2 regions of the Azoarcus sp. DD4 genome follow, and region 2 is predicted to be linked to the other one. Evidence: predicted binding sites of a transcription regulator. Region 2 holds the regulator's gene; the other holds the start of a gene.
The links. Region 2 encodes FNR, which switches genes on or off when oxygen is low (the NO sensors DNR and NnrR bind a similar motif). Its sites were predicted from a motif close to TTGANCTAGNTCAA; they were not measured.
Positions count from the first base shown of each region.

Region 1: paaG (2-(1,2-epoxy-1,2-dihydrophenyl)acetyl-CoA isomerase PaaG) is a predicted target of FNR. The motif match lies at 3,953-3,966, and genes of this name have one in related genera.

Region 1 covers NZ_CP022958.1:383,509-390,681, forward strand. Annotated here, with positions in the region: gene CJ010_RS01880 (MBL fold metallo-hydrolase) at 1-934, opposite strand, end outside; gene CJ010_RS01885 (cupin domain-containing protein) at 1,009-1,365, opposite strand; gene paaY (phenylacetic acid degradation protein PaaY) at 1,371-1,979, opposite strand; gene paaN (phenylacetic acid degradation protein PaaN) at 2,168-3,832, opposite strand; gene paaG (2-(1,2-epoxy-1,2-dihydrophenyl)acetyl-CoA isomerase PaaG) at 4,069-4,872, shown strand; gene paaH (3-hydroxyacyl-CoA dehydrogenase PaaH) at 4,939-6,414, shown strand; gene paaI (hydroxyphenylacetyl-CoA thioesterase PaaI) at 6,407-6,871, shown strand; gene paaK (phenylacetate--CoA ligase PaaK) at 6,952-7,173, shown strand, end outside.
Region 2 covers NZ_CP022958.1:1,809,270-1,816,442, reverse strand. Annotated here, with positions in the region: gene CJ010_RS08535 (heavy metal translocating P-type ATPase) at 1-1,842, opposite strand, end outside; gene CJ010_RS08530 (MerR family transcriptional regulator) at 1,912-2,307, shown strand; gene CJ010_RS08525 (sulfite exporter TauE/SafE family protein) at 2,327-3,040, opposite strand; gene hemN (oxygen-independent coproporphyrinogen III oxidase) at 3,127-4,518, opposite strand; gene fnr (fumarate/nitrate reduction transcriptional regulator Fnr) at 4,630-5,370, shown strand; gene CJ010_RS08510 (alpha/beta hydrolase) at 5,406-7,139, opposite strand.

The DNA of each region.
Region 1 (7,173 bases), 1.4 Mb from region 2:
CCTTGCCGGCGCGGCGCACGTGGCCGATGCCGGGGAAGGGCAGGTGCATGCCGGCCACCAGCAGCTTGTCGCGGGCGGCGCGCTTGAAGATGGCTTCGCGCGTGCTCACCGCCTTCTTCGAATCGACGTCGAACTCGATGGCGATGCCCGGCTTCGCGAACTGCACCGCGGCGTTGTGCACGATGTCGCCCCAGATCAGCAGCTGCTTGCCGGCCGATTCGGCGAGGTAGCCGGAGTGCCCCGGCGTGTGGCCGTATTCGGCCACCGCCTTGATGCCCGGCACCACTTCCTCGCCGTCGGTCACGGTCTTGAAGCGGTTTTCGGCGCGGTAGGGCGCAGTGGCGGCCTGCGCCATCTGGAAGAAGGGCTTGGCGCCTTCAGGCGCTTTTTCCAGCGCACCCTCGGCCAGCCAGAAGTCGGCATCGGCCTTGTCGGCATAGACCGTGGCCTTGGGGAAGACCGGCTTGCCGTCGGCGCCGACCAGGCCGTTCACATGGTCGCCGTGCAGGTGGGTGAGCAGCACCGCGTCGATCTGCGCGGGCTCGTAACCGGCCGCCTTGAGGTTGTCGACGATGTAGCCGAGCGAGGGGCCGAAGGCCTTGGCGGCGCCGGCATCGACCAGCACCAGCTTGCTGCCGGTGTTGATGACGTAGCCGTTGACCGCGGTCTGCATCTTCGGGCCTTCCTGGAAGCGCTGCGCGAGCAGGCGCTGGATGTCGCGCTGGCTGGCGTTCTTGAGCAGCTTGGGGTCGAGGTCGACATAGCCGTCGTAAAGCGCGGTGATCTCGAACTGGCCGAGCGCCATGCGGTAGTAGCCGGGCGCCTGGGTCTTGACCTGCGGCGCTTCGGCGTGGGCGACGGACAGCGACAGCAGCGGCGTGGTGAAGGCGATCGCCGCGGCGGCGAACCAGTGACGGGCACGGGGGAAGTGCATCGGGGGCTCTCCTGTGTAGGACGGGAAATGCGGAATGCGAACTGTATAGCAGTTCGCATCCTGACGGCATCCGGTCAGCCGCGCTCCGGCCGCGCCGGGGTGCGCACATGCACCGCCAGCCAGACGGCGTCGACCGAGGTGGATTCGACGCGGTGGCGGCGGCGTGCAGGGATGGTCACCCAGTCGCCGGCCTGCATGGCGAGGCGGGTGCCGCCATCGCCGTCCTCGAACAGCAGTTCCGCCTGGCCGGCCACCAGCATCACCCACTCGTCGTCGGGCTGGTCGTACCAGAAGCCGGGCGGGCTGGCCTGCCCGTGCGAGACGATGCGCTCGATGCAGGCGGCATCGGACTGCAGCAGCGGTTCGAACACCTCTTCACCGCCGGCCGGGGGCAGGGCGGTGAGCAGATTGCCATGTGGCGGCAGCGTCATCGCCTTCAGCCGGCGTTCTTCTTGGCGTCGACCAGCGGCACCACGCCCGGCATCTCGAAGCGCTGGCGGCCCGGTTCCATTTCGGTGAGGGGCGCGCAGGGTTTCAGCGTCGCGAGGCTGCGCACCGCCAGGTCCTGGTAGGTGCGGGTGCCGTCGATCTTCCAGCTCACCTCCTGGTCGGACAGTTCGCGCACCACCTTGGCCGGCATGCCGGCGACGAGCGTGCGGGGCGGCACCGCCATGCCGGCCTTGACGAAAGCGCAGGCGGCGACGATGGCGGATTCGCCGATCACCGCGTTGTCCATGACTACCGCGTTCATGCCGACCAGCGCGTTACGGCCGACCTGGCAGCCGTGCAGGATGGCGCCGTGGCCGATGTGGCCATCGACTCCGACCACCGTGTCGGTGCCGGGAAAACCGTGCATCACGCAGCTGTCCTGGATGTTGCTGCCTTCTTCCATGACGATGCGGCCGAAGTCGCCGCGCAGGCTGGCGAGCGGTGCGACATAGCAGCGCGGGCCGACGATGACGTCGCCGATCAGCACGGCGTCGGGGTGGACGTAGGCGGTGGGGTGGATGACGGGTTTGAGGCCGTCGATTTCGTAGCAGGGCATGGGGTGGGGCTCCTCGCGGCGAAAAGCTGGCGGTTGGGGGCGCGCAGGTTCTACTCCTCCCCCTTCAAGGGGGAGGTTGGGAGGGGGATGGGGTTGAATTGGCGCTCTTGTTACCCCATCCCCACCCCAGCCCTCCCCTTGAAGGGGAGGGAGCGGAACCGCCTCAAACGTGGTCGGGATGTCCCAGCTTACTCGACGTGATAGCGCCGCTGCACCACCCGGAAGCGGTTGGCGACGAAGGCGGTGTCGGAGTAGCTGGCGTTGGCGGCCGGGTTCATGCCGACGCCGTGGTAGTCGGAGAAGGCCGCCGACTGGTTCACGAACACGCCGCCAGTGAGGTTGATCGACAGCGCGACGCCGGCGCGCAGCGTGGCTTCCGTCATCGCGTCGATCACTTCCGGCTTGCTGGAGTAAAGGCCCACGGTGAGCGCGCCGTGTTCCCTGACGATGCGCTCGGACAGCGCCACCGCGGCGGCGCCGTCGGCGACCTTGACCACGAAGGCGATCGGGCCGAAGCGCTCTTCCATATAGCTCTTCTCGTCGGCGGCGTCGCAGGCGAGCAGCACCGGGGTGCGCACTTCGGCCTTGGGGAACTCGGCATGCTCGATCTTCTTCGAGGCCAGCACGATGCGGCCGTACTCGCCGGCCTCGTTGATGCGGGCGAGCGTGGCTTCGGACTGGATCGCGCCCAGCACCGCGGTGGCGACCGCCGGGTCGGAGAGGAACTTGTCGATCGCGGCGCCGAGGTCGGCCGCGACTTCGTCGTAGCTCTTGTGGCCCTGGTCGGTATCGATGCCGCCGGCCGGCACGAGGATGGCCTGGGTGGTGGTGCACATCTGGCCCGAGTACAGGCACAGCGTGAAGGCGAGGTTGCGCAGCATCGCCTTGTAACTGTCGGTGGATTCGATCACCACGTTGTTCACGCCGGCGAGCTCGGCATACACCTGGGCCTGCTTGGCGTTGTCGATCAGCCACTGGCCGAAGACGTTGCTGCCGGTGAAGTCGATCGACTTCACCGCCGGATGGGTGGCGAGCGCCTGGGTGTCGCTGCGCTTTTCCACCACCGCCAGGCTCACGACGTTGGGGTCGAGGCCGGCTTCGGCCAGCACTTCGCGGGCGATCTTCACCGTCATCGCGGCGGGCAGGATGGCGTTGCTGTGCGGCTTGACGATCACCGGGTTGCCGGTGGCGAGCGCGGCGAACAGGCCGGGGTAGGTGTTCCAGGTCGGGAAGGTGCCGCAGCCGACCACCAGCGCGACGCCGCGGCCGACGATCTCGTAGTGCTTCTTCATCTTCAGTGGCGGGTTCTTGCCCTGCGGCTTCTCCCACACGGTTTCCGCCGGCACGCCGTTCATGGCTTCCCAGGCGTAGGCGACGGCTTCGAGGCCGCGGTCCTGCGCATGCGGGCCGCCGGCCTGGAAGGCCATCATCCAGCCCTGGCCGGTGGTCATCATCACCGCGTGGGCGATCTCGAAGCTGCGCTTGTTCAGGCGGGCGAGGATTTCCAGGCAGACGCCGACCCGGCCGTCGGCGCCGATCTTGCGCCAGGCGGGCATCGCGGCCTCGGCGGCGGCGATCAGCGCGCTCGGCTCGCAAACCGGATAGCGCACGTCGAGCGCGATGCCATACGGTGAACGCTCCGGCGCAGCCCAGCCGCTGCGGCCCGGTTGATCCAGCTCGAAATCCTTGCCCAGGCAGCCCTCGAAGGCCCGCTTGCCGTCGTCCGCGGCGGTTTCGCCATAGACCTTGGGGCTGGGCATTTCCACGTAGGGCGTCCAGTAGCCGCGGCCGTGTATGGCGGCGACGGCGGCGTCCAGCGTGGCCTGGTGCTTGGTGTACAGCGGATGCGTCATGGGGTGTCTCCTCCGGTTTGGCGGCGCGGCTTCCCTTTGCCGGGAAATTTCCGCTGTCTTGCCGCGACAGTCGCGTGTTGCTCTGCGACACGAATACGTCAAGTAGAAAGCACTTGTTTTTTGATCTGGATCAAGATTACTATTGATTGACCAGTCGGTCAAACAATCCGCAAAGCAAGCGCCGACAGCCGAACGCAGCCCGCCGCGACAGCGGCGCGCAGACAAGGAGGAGACAGATGAGCAGCTTCGAAACCATCCGCTACGAGGTCGCCGCCGGCGTCGCCACGCTGACGCTGAACCGCCCCGACCGCCTCAACAGCTTCAACGACCAGATGCACCGCGAAGTGCGCGAAGCGCTCGCCCAGGTGCAGGCCGGTCGCGCCGACGGTTCGGTGCGGGTGCTGGTGATCGCCGCTGCCGGCCGCGGTTTCTGCGCCGGGCAGGACCTGTCCGACCGCAATGTGTCGGCCGGCGCCGAAGCGCCCGACCTCGGCGCCTCGATCGAGAAGAACTACAAGCCGCTGGTGACGACGCTGCGCAATCTCGACCTGCCGGTGATCGCCGCGGTGAATGGCGTGGCCGCCGGCGCCGGCGCCAACCTCGCGCTCGCCTGCGACCTGGTGTTCGCGGCGCGCTCGGCGAGCTTCATCCAGTCCTTCGCCAAGCTCGGCCTGGTTCCAGACACCGGCGGCTCCTGGATTTTGCCGCGCCTCGCCGGCCCCGCGCGCGCGCTGGGGCTGGCGCTGCTCGGCGACAAGCTCCCGGCCGAGCAAGCCGAACAATGGGGCCTGATCTGGAAGTGCGTGGATGACGACGCCCTGCAGGCCACCGTGCAGCAGGTCGCCACCACGCTGGCCAACGGCCCGACCTTTGGCTACGCCCAGACCAAGAAGGCGATCTGGGCCAGCTCCACCAACGATTTCGACACCCAGCTCGATCTCGAGCGCGATGCCATGCGGGCCTGCGGCCGCTCGCACGACTACCGGGAAGGCGTCGCCGCCTTCATGGAAAAACGCGCTCCTCAATTCAAGGGGAATTAAGGCGTGACTGCAGCAGACAAGGCTCTCGACAAGCAAGTGAAGGTTCTGGTCATCGGCGCCGGCGCCATGGGCAGCGGCATCGCCCATGTTGCCGCGCTCGCCGGTCATCCGGTGTACCTGTACGACACCCGTGCGGAAGCCATCGACAAGGGCATTGCCGGCATTGCCAAGGATCTCGCCTTCCTGGTGGACAAGGGCAAGCTCGCCGGCGAGGAGCGCGACGCGGTGCTTGCCCGCATCACCGGCGTGACCCAGCTGACCGATGCGAAGGATGCTGGCCTGGCGATCGAAGCCATCGTCGAGAACCTCGACATCAAGCAGAAACTCTTCCGCGAGCTGGAAGCGCTGCTCGGTGACGACGCGGTGCTGGCCTCCAACACCTCCTCGCTGTCGATCACCGCGATGGGCGCCGCGCTGGCGCGGCCGGAACGCCTGGTCGGGCTGCACTTCTTCAACCCGGCGCCGCGCATGAAGCTGGTCGAGATCGTCTCCGGTCTCGCCACCCCGCGCGAACTCGCCGAGCGCATGCATGCCACCGCGAAGGCCTGGGGCAAGGTGCCGGTGTATGCGAAGTCGACCCCGGGCTTCATCGTCAATCGCGTTGCCCGCCCGTACTACGCCGAAGCCCAGCGCGTGCTGGCCGAATGCGCCGCCGAGCCGGCGACGCTGGATGCGGCGATGCGCGAAGGCTGCGGCTTCCCGATGGGGCCGTTCGAGCTGATGGACCTGATCGGCCACGACGTCAATTTCGCCGTCACCAACTCGGTGTTCGACGCCTACTTCGGCGACAAGCGCTTCACCCCCAGCCTGATCCAGCAGGAGCTGGTGGCTGCCGGGCGGCTGGGCCGCAAGAGCGGCCACGGCTTCTACAGCTACGCAGCCGGTGCTGCCAAAGCGGCACCGCGTACCGAGGAAACCCACGGCGCCGAGAACGTGGTCACCGTGGTCGGCGGCTTGGGCGTGGCCGCCGGGCTGATCGGCCGCTTCGAGGCGGCCGGCATCGAGGTGCGCCGTGCTGCCGGGAGTGAAGGCCAGGGCTGGCTGGAGATCGGCAGCGCGCGCGTTGCGCTGTCGGACGGCCGTACCGCCACCCGTCGCGCGGTGGAAGACGGCGTGCCCAACCTGGTGCTGTTCGACCTCTGCCTCGATTACGCCGCCACGCCGCGCCTTACCCTGACGCGCGCCGACCAGTGCGGTCAGGGCGCTTGGGGCGCGGCCGTCGGCACGTTGCAGCGCGCCGGCCTGGCGGTGTCGCGCATCGACGATGTCGCCGGCCTGGTCGGCCTGCGCACCGTGGCGATGCTCGCCAACGAGGCCGCCGATGCGGTGCTGCAGGGTATCGGCACCGCCGCCGACATCGACACCGCGATGCGTTTCGGCACCAACTATCCCAAGGGTCCGCTCGCCTGGGCCGACCAGCTCGGCGTGGCCTTCGTCGCCCGCGTGCTGGCCAACCTGCGAGAACACTACGGCGAGGAACGCTACCGCGTGTCGCCGCTGATCCAGCGCAAGACCTTCAGTGGAGCCGCATTCCATGAGTGAAGCCGCATACAGGGACGTCGCCGCCGGGCTCGATCCGCAGACCCTGGCCGAGAAGGTGCGCGACGGCATGTACGAGCGCGACCAGGCCGCGCGCAGCCTGGAGATGAAGATCACCGCCGTCGGCCCCGGCCGCGCCACCATCACCATGCCGGTGCGCGATGACATGCTCAACGGCTTTCGCATCTGCCACGGCGGCTTGATCACCACGTTGGCCGACACCGCCTTCGCCTACGCCTGCAACAGCGGCAACGAGCAGACGGTGGCCTCCGGCGTCAGTGTCGATTTCATGGCGCCGGGCAAGCCGGGCGACCTGCTCACCGCCGCTGCGCAACAGGTGTTCGAAGCCGGCCGCACCGGCGTGTACGACGTCACCGTCACCAACCAGAAGGGCGAGCTGATCGCGGTCATGCGCGGCAAGTCGTATCGCCTCAAGGGGCGGGCGGTGGTTGAACTCTAGACAGGACAGACCGCGCCCGGACAACAAAAACACCGCCGGGCGCGCAGAACACAAGGCAGACGGGAACGGAGGAGACAAGAATGCCCATCAACAGCTATGCACCACCCCAGCTCGAACCGATCGAAACGGCCAGCGTGGACGAACTGCGCGCGCTGCAGCTCGAGCGCCTGAAGTGGAGCGTGCGCCACGCCTATGAAAACGTGCCGCACTACCGCAAGGCCTTCGACGACAAGGGCGTCCACCCGGACGACCTGAAAACCCTCGCCGACCTGGCGAAGTTCCCCTTCACCAGCAAGTACGAC
Region 2 (7,173 bases):
GACCAGCGTCTTGCCCGCATCCGCGAGCGCCGCGCACAGCGCGTCCGCCGCCACGACTCCGCGCTCGGCAAGGAAAGCAGGGGAGCCCACCCACACCGTCCTGCCTTCCACCACGCCTTCGACGCCCTTGCCCGGCACCGCCTGCACACCCGTCGCTGCCGGTAGCGTACCAGCCTCACTGCGGGCGGCCTCGACCACTGCGGCCGCGATCGGATGGGCGCTGGCCTGCTCCAGCGCTGCCGCGCACGCAAGGAGCTTACCGCGCGTCCAGCCGTCGGCCGGCACCACCTCGCTGACAGCCGGCTGCCCCTCGGTCAAGGTGCCGGTCTTGTCCACCGCCAGGATCCTGATCTGCTCTGCAAACTCCAGAGCTGCCGCGTTCTTCACCAGCATCCCTGCGCGTGCCCCCTGGCCCGTACCCACCATGACTGCGGTCGGCGTGGCTAGCCCCAGCGCACACGGACAGGCAATCACCAGAACGGCAACCGCATTGATCAAAGCCTGCTGGAAATCTCCGGAGAACAGCCACCAGCCGGCCAGAGTGAGCAAGGCAATACCCACCACCACCGGCACGAACACCGCAGCGATCTCGTCGGCTCGCCTTTGCACCGGCGCCTTCGAGCCTTGTGCCTGCTCCACCAGCCTGATAATGCCTGCCAGCAGCGTGCTGGCACCAACCCCGGTCGCCCGACAGCGCAGCGCGCCCTCGCCATTGACGGTCGCAGCGAAGACCTTGTCACCCGCGGCCTTGTCCACGGGCAGGCTCTCCCCGGTCAGCATCGCCTCGTTGAGCGCCGAACGACCGGATTCGACCACGCCGTCCACCGGCACGGCGTCGCCTGGGCGCAATACGAAGAAATCCCCGGGATGCAGGCTGTCGACCGGCACGTCGACCAGCTCACCGTCGCGCTCGACCCGGGCCATCTTGGGCTGCAGGCGCAACAGCGCATCCAGCGCCGCAGTGGTCCGCGCCTTGGCGCGGGCCTCCATCAGTTTGCCGAGCAGGATGAGCGTGATGATCATCGCCGACGCCTCGAAATAGACGTGGAGGTCATGGCGATCGAACAGGGTGACAAAGAGGCTGTAGAAGTAGGCCATGCTGGTGCCGAGGGCAACCAGCACATCCATGTTGGCCGAACCACCCCGCAGCGCCGACCAGGCACCGCGGTAGAAGCGCGCCCCAATCCAGAACTGCACAGGCGTCGCCAGCAGCAGCTGCACCCAGCGCGGGATGATGTCATGCATCGCATCCATGCCACCCAGGCCGAACATCGCCGGCATCTGCGCCGCGAGCGGAAGGGTCAGCACTGCCGCGATGACGAAGCGCCGGCGCTCCTCGCGCCAATGCTCCTGCTGCCGCAGCCTGGCCTGATCGCGCGCTGCCAGTCCGGTCTCGGTCGCCTCGAAACCGGCCTTCAGCACCGCCTGGCGGATCAGCTCGGGGGTGACCAGCCCGGGGGTATAGCGCAGCGTTGCGCGCTCGCTGGCAAAGTTCACCGTGCCCGACACGCCCGGCAGACGGTTCAGAACCTTTTCGAGTCGCTGGGCACAGGCCACGCAGGTCATGCCGCCGATACCGAGTTCCAGCGTGGCATCCGGCACGTCGAAGCCGGCCTTTCGTATCGCCGCAACGATCCCTGCCGGCGTAGTGTCGGCGCCGGCAAGGCGCACGTGCGCTTTCTCGGCCGCGAGATTCACACTGGCCGCAACACCGGGGAGGCGGTTGAGGATCTTCTCGATGCGGCCCGCGCAGGCCGCGCAGGTCATGCCTGCCACCGGCAGATCGAGATTCGATACCACGGCGGCCGAGACAGCCCCGTCTTTGACCATGATTGCTGACATACTGTGCTCTTGCATGAAGCGACGATGAAGCGCAGTCTAAACCCCGTACTTGAGTACGGAGTCAACACCATGGCCAGCTACACCATCGGCGCCCTCGCGAAAGCGGCCGACGTCGGCGTGGAAACCATACGCTATTACCAGCGGCGCGCCCTGCTGGACGAACCCCAAAGGCGCAACGGCAGCTACCGCGCATACGGCGATGCGGATCTCTCCAGGCTACGCGCGATCCGCAGGGCTCAGCAGCTCGGCTTCTCGCTCGACGAGATTGCGGGCTTGCTATCGCTCAACGAGGAGACCGATCGAGACAAGGCGCGTAACCTGGCTCAGACAAAAATCGATCTCATCGAAGCACGCATGCGTCAGCTCGGTGAGATGCGCGACGCACTGCGCGAACTGGTGCAGTGTTGTCACGCCACCACCGCACCCGCCCCCTGCCCGATCCTGAAGGCCCTGGCGCGGGACTGAAGTCCCCCGGCGACGAGCGTCAGACCAGACAGACCACGCCGTTCCACAACGAACCGCCCAGGGTGGGCGCATGGAACAGCCCGAACACGCCGAACCCCAGCACCATCAGGCCCGCGGCAAAGCGTACCTTGCTGTTACGGGTGAGATCGCGAAAGCGCTTGAACAACATGCCAGCGAGCAGCAGATTGGGCAGCGTTCCCAGGCCGAAGGCCAGCATCAATCCCGCGCCACGCGCGGCCGATCCGGTCACCAGCGCGGTCGCAAGTACGCTATACACCAGCCCGCATGGCAGGAAACCCCACAGCAGGCCGAGCGGCAGCGCCTGCTTCACCGAATGCGCCGGCAGGAATCTGCGCGTCGCCGGTTGCAGCCGGCGCCACAAATGGTGCCCAGCCTTCTCCACCGGCGCGAGCACCGAAGTGAAGCCTGTCAGGTAAAGCCCGAGCGCGATCAGCATCAGGTTGGCGAGAACGTAAAGGCTGATCTGCACCGGCAGCACGCCGCCGTACAGCATGCCGACCGAACCGAGCGCCCCGAGCAGGCCGCCCGTCAGCGTATAGGTGGCGATACGACCGAGGTTGTACGCAAGATGGATGGGCCACTGACGACGGCTTTCCGCTGGCGTACGTACCTGTACGCTGAGTGCCCCGACAATGCCGCCGCACATGCTGACGCAGTGAGTGCCGCCGAGAAGACCAATCAGGAATACCGCAAAGTAGCCGGTTTCAGGCATGGGAAAATCTTGAACGCCCGCGAAAGGCGCGGCTCGAGCAGCAAGGAGAAGCCTGCATTCTACGCTCCCCGCTGCTCCGGCCGCACTCAGATCACGCGGGAATAGCGGGCCCGCTCGCGATCAGCGCGCAGGTAGCGATCGAACACCATGGCAATTCCGCGCACCAGCATCCGCCCTGCCGGCAACACGCTGATCCAGTCGCCCTCTACCTTGAGCAATCCCGCCGCCTCCATCTCCTTGAGATCCGCCAGCTCGTCGGCAAAATACTCGCGGAAGTCGATGAGGTGGGCGATCTCGATGGACTGCATCGACAGCTCGAAATGGCACATCAATGCCTGGATTACAGAACGCCGCAGCAGGTCGTCGGCAGTCAGTTCGATGCCACGCAATACCGGTAGCTCGTCACGATCCAGCACGTCATAGTATTCGTCCAGCGTCTTCACGTTCTGCGAATAGACCGGACCGATCTTCCCGATCGCCGACACACCGAACGCGAGCAGATCGCACTCGGCCTGGGTCGAATAACCCTGGAAGTTGCGGTGCAGCCGGCCCTGCCGCTGGGCGACGGTAAGCTCGTCGTCGGGTTTGGCGAAGTGATCCATCCCGATGTAGACGTAGCCGGCCTCGGTCAGACGGCGGATGGCGAGTTGCAGGATCTGCAGCTTCGCATCGGCACTCGGCATGTCGCTCTGGAGGATGCGGCGCTGCGGTTTGAACAGTCCGGGGAGATGAGCGTAACTGTAGAGCGAGATACGGTCCGGCGAGATGTCCAGCACCTGCTCAAGCGTGCGGTTGAAGCTGATCACGTTCTGCTTGGGCAGGCCGTAGATAAGGTCCATGCTAACCGACTTGAAGCCGGTGGCGCGGGCCGCTTCGATCACCAGGCGCGTCTCTTCGACGCTTTGCACCCGGTTGACCGCGCGCTGCACGTCTTCGGCGAAGTCCTGCACGCCGACGCTCATACGGTTGAACCCCAGGGTGGCCAACAATTCGACCGTGTCGAAATCGACTTTGCGTGGGTCGACCTCGATCGAATACTCGCCGTTGGGCACCAGATTGAAATGCGCCCGCACCGAATCCATCAACTGTCGCAGTTCCTCGTGCGACAGGAAGGTGGGCGTGCCGCCGCCGAGGTGCAACTGGGTGACCTGGCGGCTGCCACCGAGCGCGGCAGCCTGCATCTCGATCTCCTTGGCCAGATATTTCAAGTATTTGGCCGAACGCCCGTGATCCTTGGTGATGATCTTGTTGCAGGCACAGTAGTAGCAGATCGTGTTACAGAACGGGATGTGGAAGTATAATGACAGCGGTCGGCTAACCCCGCCAACCGCCCGTCTGGCCAACCAATCCTGCAAAGCCCTCGCATCGAACGCTTCGACAAAACGATCGGCCGTCGGATACGAGGTATAACGCGGTCCGTTGATGTCGAACCTGCGTATGAGTTGCGGATCGAAGATGAGGTCTGTGTGGGCGTTCATGATCGTGCTGCGGCAATGTGTGCCGAACAATGGCAGAAAGCCGGCGTTTTGTGGTTGACTTGGATCAACGCGACGATCCTCCTACAAACTCGGAGCAAGTGTATCGTGCAGATGAAGGCAGCAGTGCCGATTACTGTAGCAGGACTCAAGACGGCCTGTTCCCAATGCAACCTGGTGGAACTCTGCCTCCCCTTCGGGATGACCGAAAACGAGATCGACCGGCTTGACGAGCTGGTCGGCGCACGACGCAAGATCAAGCGTCAGCAACATCTGTATCGGGCTGGCGATCCCTTCGAAGCAATCTACGCGATCCGCGCCGGTTCGTTCAAGACGGATGTGCTGCTCGAAGATGGCCGGGACCAGGTCACCGGCTTCCAGATGACCGGCGAAATCATCGGCCTGGACGGCATCAGCAACGAAGTTCACTCCTGCAACGCGATCGCGCTGGAAGACAGCGAGGTTTGCGTGATCGCCTATGCGAAGCTGGAGGAACTGTCGCGTGAAATCGAGGGCCTGCAGCACCAGTTCCACAAGGTGATGAGCCGCGAGATCGTGCGCGACCACGGCGTGATGATGCTGCTTGGATCCATGCGGGCCGAAGAGCGCCTCGCCGCCTTTCTGCTGAACATGTCGCAGCGCTTTACTGCGCGCGGCTTCTCCGCTGCAGAATTCCACCTGCGCATGACGCGCGAGGAAATCGGCTCCTATCTCGGGCTCAAACTCGAGACCGTCTCCCGTGCCTTCTCGCGCTTCCAGGACGAAGGGCTGGTTGCTGTCCAGCAGAAACACATTCGTATCCTCGACAGTGCCGGCCTCAAGAAACTGATCCAGCACCAGTCAGCCTGCCGCTGACGGCCGCGGGCCAGCCACCCCGGCCGTTGTCGCACTCAGCGCTCCAGCACGTAGGTGCCCGGTGCCGGAGCCAGTTGGGGAAAGACATCCGAGGCAGCCGGCCGCGCGTCGACCAGCGCCCCTGCACGGGGTTTCAACCACTGCATCCAGTCCTCCCACCAGCTCCCCTGATGCTGTTCGGCGCGTTCCAGCCATGCGTCCGCGCTTTCGGATCGATGCGCCTCGGCGACCCGGAAGCTCCGCTTTGGCGGTTTGACCACAGGATTGACGATGCCGAGGATGTGACCCGAACTCGATAGCACATAGCGCTTTGGTCCTATGACCAGATTGTTCACCCTGAAGGTCTCGGCCCAGGGCGCAATGTGGTCATCCTCGGCTGCTACCGCGTAAAGCGGTTGAGTGATCATTCCCAGGTCCAGGGGCTCGCCCGCAACCACCAGTGCATCCTTCTGTACCAGCCTGTTGTGCAGATAGAGTTCGCGCAGGTACCACGCATGCATCGCGTACGGCATGCGCGTTGTATCCATGTTCCAGTACAGCACGTCGAACGGTGGAGGCGTCTCGCCGTAGAGCCAGCCATGCACCACGTAATGCCAGATCAGACTGTTGGAACGCAACAGACGGAACGCCGAAGCCATCTCCTTGCCGTCGAGAAAGCCCTTGCGCGCCATGCCGTCGGTCAGGTAGCGAATGCTTGCCTCATCGATGAAGACCTCTATATCGCCCGGCTTGCGAAAATCGACCAGGGTGGTGAACAAGGTCCAGTCCGCAACAGGCACCGCATCTTCGGCGAAATGGCGGTTCGCCCAGGCCATGTACATGCTCAGCGCCGTACCGCCGATGCAGTAACCGGCTGCGTGGACCTTGTCCGCTCCGGTGAAGGCACGCGCCGCCTCCACCGCGGCATGCACTCCCTTCATCAGGTAATCGTCGAACCGGTAATCCCGCATTGCAGCGTCGGGGTTCTTCCAGCTCGTGATGAATACGTCCAGCCCCCGATCGAGCAGAAAACGGATCATGCTCTTCTTCGGCACAAGGTCGAGGATGTAGAACTTGTTAATCCAGGGCGTAACGATCACCACCGGTTCGGCATGCACCTTGGGCTGCGTCGGAGCATAGTGAATTAGCTCGAGCAGTTCGTTGCGAAACACCACCGCCCCAGGAGTCGTCGCGAGATTCTCGCCAACAGTGAAATCGTCCGGATTGGTCATTCGGACATTGCCGCTCCGAAGATCCTCGAGCAGGTTGTGCAGGCCTTGAGCCAGACTCTCGCCCCGCGTCTCGACTGCCTTGCGCAAGGCAACCGGATTGGTCCACAGGAAATTGGTCGGAGCCACCGCGTTGAGCCATTTCCGCCACCAGAACGCCGCCCGTCTGCGCTCCTTGCCCGACAGCCCCGGAGTGTCGTAGAGCATATCCTGCATGTGGTGGGTCAGCGCCAGGTACCACTCCTTGGTGAGATCCCAAGTCGGCGAGTCGGTCCAAACCGGATCGGAAAAACGGGCATCGTCGACGTTCGGACGGATAGGATCCTCGCCCGCCAGGCCCACAACGCGGTTCCAGGTGTGCCACTGCAAACGCCACAGGTCGCTCGACAAGCGCGCAAACCGCTCCGCGAGTTCCTGCGGATGTGAAAGCCACGCCAGCTGCGCGTGGACAATGGGCGCAGCCATGCCGAGCGGATCGAACGTACCTTCCACCAGTTCGTGCAGCTGCTGCGCCGTCCGCCTTACAGCCAGGCCGGGATCGAGCCGATCAATCTTCTTCATGTTTCACCCTGGAAATGATGGGATCCTGCCTTCG